3 regions of the Pseudoalteromonas sp. Angola-30 genome follow, and region 2 is predicted to be linked to each of the others. Evidence: predicted binding sites of a transcription regulator. Region 2 holds the regulator's gene; each other region holds the start of a gene.
The links. Region 2 encodes FliA, which starts transcription of late flagellar genes. Its sites were predicted from a motif close to CTAAAGNTNNNNNNNNNNNNGCCGATA; they were not measured.
Positions count from the first base shown of each region.

Region 1 (2,272 bases), on a different contig from region 2:
TAAAGGTGCTGGCATTATAATATTAACTCACTATTTTCTTTGTAAGAAAACACCCGATTCTATGTGATGCGTATAAGGGAACTGATCAAATATCGCAAAGCGCTTAACATTATGAGTACGGGTTAAATGATCTAAATCGCGCTCAAGCGTTTCTGGGTTGCACGATATATAAATAATGTTCTCGTAGTTGGCTACTAAGTCACAGGTAAGGGTATCCATACCTGCGCGTGGAGGGTCGACTAAAATAGTTTGGCAATCGTAACTTTTTAAATCTATCCCCTCTAAACGCGAAAAGGTACGTTCGCCATTCATTGCCTGGGTAAACTCTTCACTCGACATACGAATTATATCTAAGTTATCTACCTTATTTTTAGCAATGTTGTATTGCGCTGAATGCACAGAAGACTTAGATATTTCAGTAGCCAATACGCGATTAAACGAACCCGCCAATGCAATAGAGAAATTACCATTACCACAGTAAAGTTCCAGCAGATCATTACTCAGTGGTTTACATAAGTCTTGTGCCCACTCCAGCATTTTTATATTCACTTTAGCATTAGGTTGCGTAAAGCTATTTTCTACTTGTTGATAAATAAGCTCCTGGCCGTTTACGGTTAAACGCTCAGTAACAAAATCATTGCCTAGTACTTCTTTTTGTTTGCGCGCACGACCGATAAAGTCAATGTTGTATTTGCTGCTCAGTTTTTCTTTCAGGGCTTTTATTTCAGTCAGCCACTGCTCATCGAGTGGTTTGTGATAAAGCAAGCTTACTAAAATCTCGCCACTTAATGACGATAAATAATCGATTTGAAACAGCTTACGACGTAATACTTCACACGACTTTAAATTATCAATCATCACCTGCATAACTTCACCAACTAATGGCGCGGCAGGGTCAAAGGTGTCGACGCGAATTTTTTCTTTCGTGGCCTGATCAAACATAATATGAAATAGATCATCCCCATCGTGCCATACTCTAAATTCAGCACGTTGGCGGTAGTTAATTGGCTCTGAGCTAAACACCTCTAACGCTTGCACACCAAATCGCTTAAATTGCGACGTAATACGCTGCTCTTTTTCATTTAGCTGCGTATCGTACTGTGTGGTATCTATTTTAATCACTGCCATTAATGCTACTACCTTATCTATGAGATCTATTTATCGGCGCTATTGTAGGGAGCGAGCAGTATTTGTCTAGTTTTGCTGATAATAAAGTTGCTGTTTTTTTAAACATGCACTTTAGTTTTGTCACTATTAGCCGATAATAAGCTAAGTACGTAACGGAGGTGGATCATGAAAATCGGTAATTATGGCTATACGCCAAACAACAACGTAAACAAATTCAATAATAAAGAGGCGCTACAGCAGCCAACAATCCAATCTCCGCAAGAAAGTTCATTACAGCGAGGCAGAGAACTTGCTGCAAAAGTGCTTGGCGACAAAATGGCAGAGCAACTAGGTTTACCTGTTGAGCAAAAACAAGCCGATAAACCTTTATTCGATTTTGATGAAATAGTAAAAAATGTACTCGACTTTGTATCTGGCGCAGTTAATAAAGCCAAAGCCAATGGTGCCGATGACGATAAATTAAAAAATATGTTAGATGATGCGCGCACAGGTGTTCAAACCGGTATAGACGAAGCAGTTGATGAGCTAAAAGGCACCGGTGTATTTAACGAAGAAATGCAAGAGGGAATCGACAAGTCAAAAGAAGGCATTTTTGAGGGACTTGATGAGTTTGAGCAAACCCTATTTAACCCACAAGCGGCCAGTGTTAGCGTAAGCCAAGCACAATATGTAAGTATGAGCAGCAATGCCGAGTATAAGTTTACAACGGCCGAAGGTGATGAGGTCAGTATTAGCTTTGCTGATGCATATGAGTCTCAAACAGCGAGCGGGTATCAACAAAGCAATAACAGCGAATCGTTTGCCAGCTCATCGTCGCAATCTCGAGAGCTGTCTTTTTCAATGTCAGTTAATGGTGATTTAAACGAACAAGAGCAAGATGCTATTAATGCCATGATGGAAGAACTACAAGGTGTAAGTAAAACATTCTTTAGTGGTGATTTGGATGAAGCATTTGAAAAAGCACAAGAGCTGAGCTTAGGCAGTGAGCAACTCGTTGCATTTTCAATGGATCTTCGCCAAACAAAAACAGTCGCTACCGTTAAAAGTTATGAGCAATATCAGCCAAACCCAACGAAAGAGGTAGCCGATGCGATCGCACCTTTTAATGACGATCTAAAAAATGCATTTGATAAAGCATCGCAAC
Region 1 covers NZ_JAQREI010000028.1:2,309-4,580, reverse strand. Annotated here, with positions in the region: gene PSH54_RS20075 (DUF523 domain-containing protein) at 1-20, shown strand, start outside; gene trmA (tRNA (uridine(54)-C5)-methyltransferase TrmA) at 31-1,128, opposite strand; gene PSH54_RS20065 (DUF5610 domain-containing protein) at 1,294-2,272, shown strand, end outside.
Region 1: the regulator FliA is predicted to act here: its motif matches at 1,238-1,264, upstream of PSH54_RS20065 (DUF5610 domain-containing protein).

Region 2 (2,272 bases):
AACAACAACAACGGCGTAAAAGTTATCGCTGTCACCGGCGGTAAAGGAGGGGTGGGTAAAACCAACGTCTCTTTAAATACTGCTATTGCTTTAGGGCAGCAGGGTAATCGTGTATTAGTATTAGATGCCGATTTAGGCCTAGCTAATTGTGATGTAATGCTAGGACTACGTGTTGAAAAAAACTTATCTCATGTCCTTTCAGGTGAGTGCGAACTTGACGAGATTTTAGTTGAAGGCCCAGGCGGTATTAAAATTGTGCCTGCTACATCAGGCTCGCAAAGTATGGTGGAGCTAACCCCATCTGAGCATGCTGGGTTAATTCGTGCCTTTAGTGAGCTTAATACCGAATTTGATATTTTAATTGTAGATACCGCCGCTGGTATTTCTGACATGGTGCTGAGTTTTTCTCGTGCAGCGCAAGATGTCATGGTGGTGGTGTGCGACGAGCCGACCTCTATTACTGATGCCTACGCGCTTATTAAAGTACTTAGCCGCGAGCATGGCGTTTATAAATTTAAAATTGTTGCAAACATGGTGCGCAGTATGCGCGAGGGTCAAGAGCTTTTTGCAAAGCTCTCTAAAGTAACAGACCGCTTTTTAGATGTGTCTATGGAGCTTGTTGCGACTATTCCATATGATGAAAATATGCGTAAATCTACGCGTAAACAAAAAGTAATTGTCGATCTTTTCCCTAATTCACCAGCAGCAGTCGCGTTTAAAACATTAGCGACAAAAGCAGTAAAATGGCCTATACCTAATCAACCTTCAGGACATTTAGAGTTTTTCATTGAGAAGCTAGTAAACGGCTGATTATGACAACATCGGTGAAAAGAGCTATGGGATATCAATCAACACAAAATTTAAATGTGATTGTTGAAAAGCACGCGTCGCTTGTCAAAAAAGTGGCGTGCCATTTAATAGCTCGTCTTCCTCCTAGCGTTCAGCTTGATGACTTAATCCAATCGGGAATGATTGGCCTTATCGAGGCCTCAAAAAACTTTGACGCCAGTAAAGGGGCAAGCTTTGAAACGTTTGCTGGTATTCGTATCCGCGGCGCTATGCTTGATGAAATGCGCAGAGGGGATTGGGCACCACGTTCGGTGCACCGTAAAAGCCGATTAGTAGCCGAAACTATCACAGAATTAGAAAATAACTTAAATAGAGAACCAAAAGATACTGAAGTAGCTGAAAAACTTGATATTTCGCTAGAAGAATACCATCATATTTTAAATGATGTTAATTCCAGTAAAGTGCTTGGTATAGAAGATCTAGGGGTAGATGAAGATGTTATTAGCCCTGCAGGTCAAGATTTAGCGCTAGACAAACCATTTAATAATGTTAAAAATGAACGGTTTAATAATTCATTGTTAGAGGCAATAAAGTCTTTACCAGAGCGAGATGCAATGGTGCTTTCTTTGTATTACAACGATGAAATGAATTTAAAAGAAATTGGGCATATACTCGATGTAAGTGAATCGCGTGTAAGTCAGATACATGGTCAGGCGATGATTAAGCTCAAAGCAAAAATCAATGACTGGATAAACTAGTAGTAAGTAAATTATAGGTTAAGACCTCACCGGAGGATGTTTTGGATAAAAACATGAAAATTCTTGTTGTTGATGATTTCTCTACAATGAGACGTATTATAAAAAATCTGTTGCGTGACCTAGGGTTCACGAATGTTCAAGAAGCTGACGATGGTTCTACAGCATTACCTATGTTGCAAAATCAGGTTTTTGACTTTGTTGTAACCGATTGGAACATGCCAGGCATGCAGGGTATTGACTTGCTAAGAGCCATTAGAGCTGACGAAAAATTAAAACATATTCCGGTTTTAATGGTGACGGCAGAAGCTAAAAAAGAACAAATAATAGCGGCAGCGCAAGCAGGTGTTAATGGCTATATTGTTAAGCCATTTACTGCTGGTACTTTGAAAACTAAATTAGAAAAAGTGTTTGAACGCTTAGGTTAATGAGAGGAGAGGCTTATGTCAGCACCAGCTGCGCCTCAAATTACTTTAGAACAAGCTCGTCAGCTCGTCGTTTTTTTAGAAAACGGTGAGCAAGATAAAGCAGATCAATTAATTTTAGATACTGCCTCTCAAGAGCAATCGCAGCTTTTTGCTGAAGTAGGTAAGTTAACACGCCAATTACACGAAGCCCTTAAAAGCTTTGAACTTGATACGCGTTTAACCGATTTAACCACTGATGCAATACCGGATGCGAAAAAGCGCTTAAACTATGTCATGGAAATGACAGAAAATGCAGCTAAT
Region 2 covers NZ_JAQREI010000012.1:49,760-52,031, forward strand. Annotated here, with positions in the region: gene PSH54_RS14505 (MinD/ParA family ATP-binding protein) at 1-810, shown strand, start outside; gene PSH54_RS14510 (RNA polymerase sigma factor FliA) at 837-1,547, shown strand; gene cheY (chemotaxis response regulator CheY) at 1,589-1,972, shown strand; gene PSH54_RS14520 (protein phosphatase CheZ) at 1,988-2,272, shown strand, end outside.

Region 3 (2,272 bases), on a different contig from region 2:
TAGAATGAAGTAAGCGCCTGCTTTTCGATTTCGCTGATCTTGTTGTTAATTTCAGCTACGTGAACAACTTCGGCATCATCGGCACTTGTGCCAAACTTACAGTCAAACGCCCAGTAATCAGCTTCAACAGGTAGCGTTTTATTGCGCTCTCTTTTCAAATATTTTTTCACTTCATGCTTTGCAGCATCAACCATACGAGGGTATTTGATTTTCTCATGATTTAGCGTGAATGTTTTCTTCATTACGTTCCTAATTACCTTGATTTAATGATAATGGCACTCAAGTCATACCATTTGCAGCCATTATAGCAATTGCATTTAATTTGTGGATGCTTTTTTTAAACAAAAAAAGAATTGTTCTATTTTATTGCATAACCGGTTATTAAATATAAGGTGTTTTAGGCTTTTAAAACGCACAAGTGTTAAATTATTTTTATGCGTTAGCAACAAGCAATGGCTTATGTATAGCCTCATTAGTTAAATCGTCATAAAATGCCGCGGCGTCCATTTGTGGACTTGCAAGCGCGGTGTGCGTGTCATTTAAGCGCCTGCGTACTGATAGTTCACAATTATCGATTACTGTTAAAGGAATATGTAACTTGTCATCTCTAATCGCTAGTGGCTCAGGGTTTAAGCAGTGGCTTAATTTTATTGCTTTCATGCCTGCTTGCTCGCCTTGTTGAACAATCACCGACGCGTGCTCTTGCCCTATGGTCATATCAAATTTTTCGGGAGCTAATAATTGCTTTGGTCCAGCACCAAAGCGCTCCCTTAACTGTTCTTCGTCTACATAAGCACTATGCGTTTCACTTTTTGGCAAGTGAAATTGACTAAAATCCAGCGCATCGTGCGATAGCATCGCTAATAAAAGTGAGAATTCGCCTCTGCGATTTTCATGCACACTTTTATTTAGCCTGGTCTTTAGTTGACTCTCTGTGATTAACAAATCATCGATTTGCATAGTCTTTAGCCGATTATGATAACTGATAGATATTTATCGGCTTTATTTCAAATTTCTTTAGCTTTTTTCTTTACTTAAATACGCAGTTTGCTATTATCAGCGCCGTTGCATTGGAGGGGTTCCCGAGCGGCCAAAGGGATCAGACTGTAAATCTGACGGCTCAGCCTTCGCTGGTTCGAATCCAGCTCCCTCCACCACTTTTCTTACCGCTAAGTTAAGTGGGGCCAAATGTAACAAAATAGTGTGGAGGGGTTCCCGAGCGGCCAAAGGGATCAGACTGTAAATCTGACGGCTCAGCCTTCGCTGGTTCGAATCCAGCTCCCTCCACCACTTCTTATCTTCAGTATCCTTTTCTATATCTTTTTCATTACTATTTAAAACTTCATTTTTAGACTAATTATCAAATACCCACTGTAATGTTGCTCCGTGGTTTTTAAGCCATGCTGATGCAGATTTATAATCGGGATAAAAATTAGCTACGCGCTTCCAAAAAGCGCTGCTGTGGTTCAAATACTTTAAATGAGCCAATTCGTGCACAATAACATAATCAATTATATGATGAGGCGCCCCAACAAGGTTAAGGCTAAAGGTTAGCTCTCGCCGAGAATTACAACTCCCCCACTTACGTTTATAACTTCCAATCGTCAATTTAGTCGGTAATGCTTCTGACATCTGTTGGCAATAATAAGCTAAACGCATTTCAATGTAGTTTGTTAGCACTTCTTCAAGGGCAAGGCAAAGTAACTGCTTGCGTTTTTCAGGCTGTTTTTTTACTCGATTAGAAGTGTAAATAGTAAATACGCTATCAGATTGCTGAACATGCGAGCGTGTCCCTTTTGCAAAAGTAATGGTATATGGCTTAGCAAAAACCATTATTTGCTGGTTTTTAAACGGGTGTTGTTGAGTATCAATGGCGTTAAGTTGTTTATGCAATTGCGCAGTTACCCACTCATTTTTACTAAACAGCCATTGTTCTATTTGTAGTTTTGGCACGTGTGTAGGCGCATAAACAGTAACTAATTTTTGGCTAACTTTTATTGCCACTGTTTTACGCCTTGCACTGCGTTTTAGCTGATACTCAAACAAGGTGTATGCTCTAAATATAAATAAAAGCGTATTATAAAGCCTTATTTAATCAATGTAGTTATTTAGCGATAAATAAATGGGCTCAGTGTTTATTATTATTTTTATTTACGCAAAATCACGTCTTATTAATAAAGTACGCTACGCATGTTAATACTTTAATGCTAAAAAGTAACCTCGCTGATTTATAATATAAATTATTAGATTAACAGTTTATTTATAAAATAAA
Region 3 covers NZ_JAQREI010000011.1:45,849-48,120, forward strand. Annotated here, with positions in the region: gene PSH54_RS13815 (DUF6172 family protein) at 1-242, opposite strand, end outside; gene PSH54_RS13820 (VC2046/SO_2500 family protein) at 433-960, opposite strand; tRNA gene PSH54_RS13825 (tRNA-Tyr) at 1,073-1,157, shown strand; tRNA gene PSH54_RS13830 (tRNA-Tyr) at 1,206-1,290, shown strand; gene PSH54_RS13835 (M48 family metallopeptidase) at 1,354-2,004, opposite strand.
Region 3: the regulator FliA is predicted to act here: its motif matches at 995-1,021, upstream of PSH54_RS13820 (VC2046/SO_2500 family protein).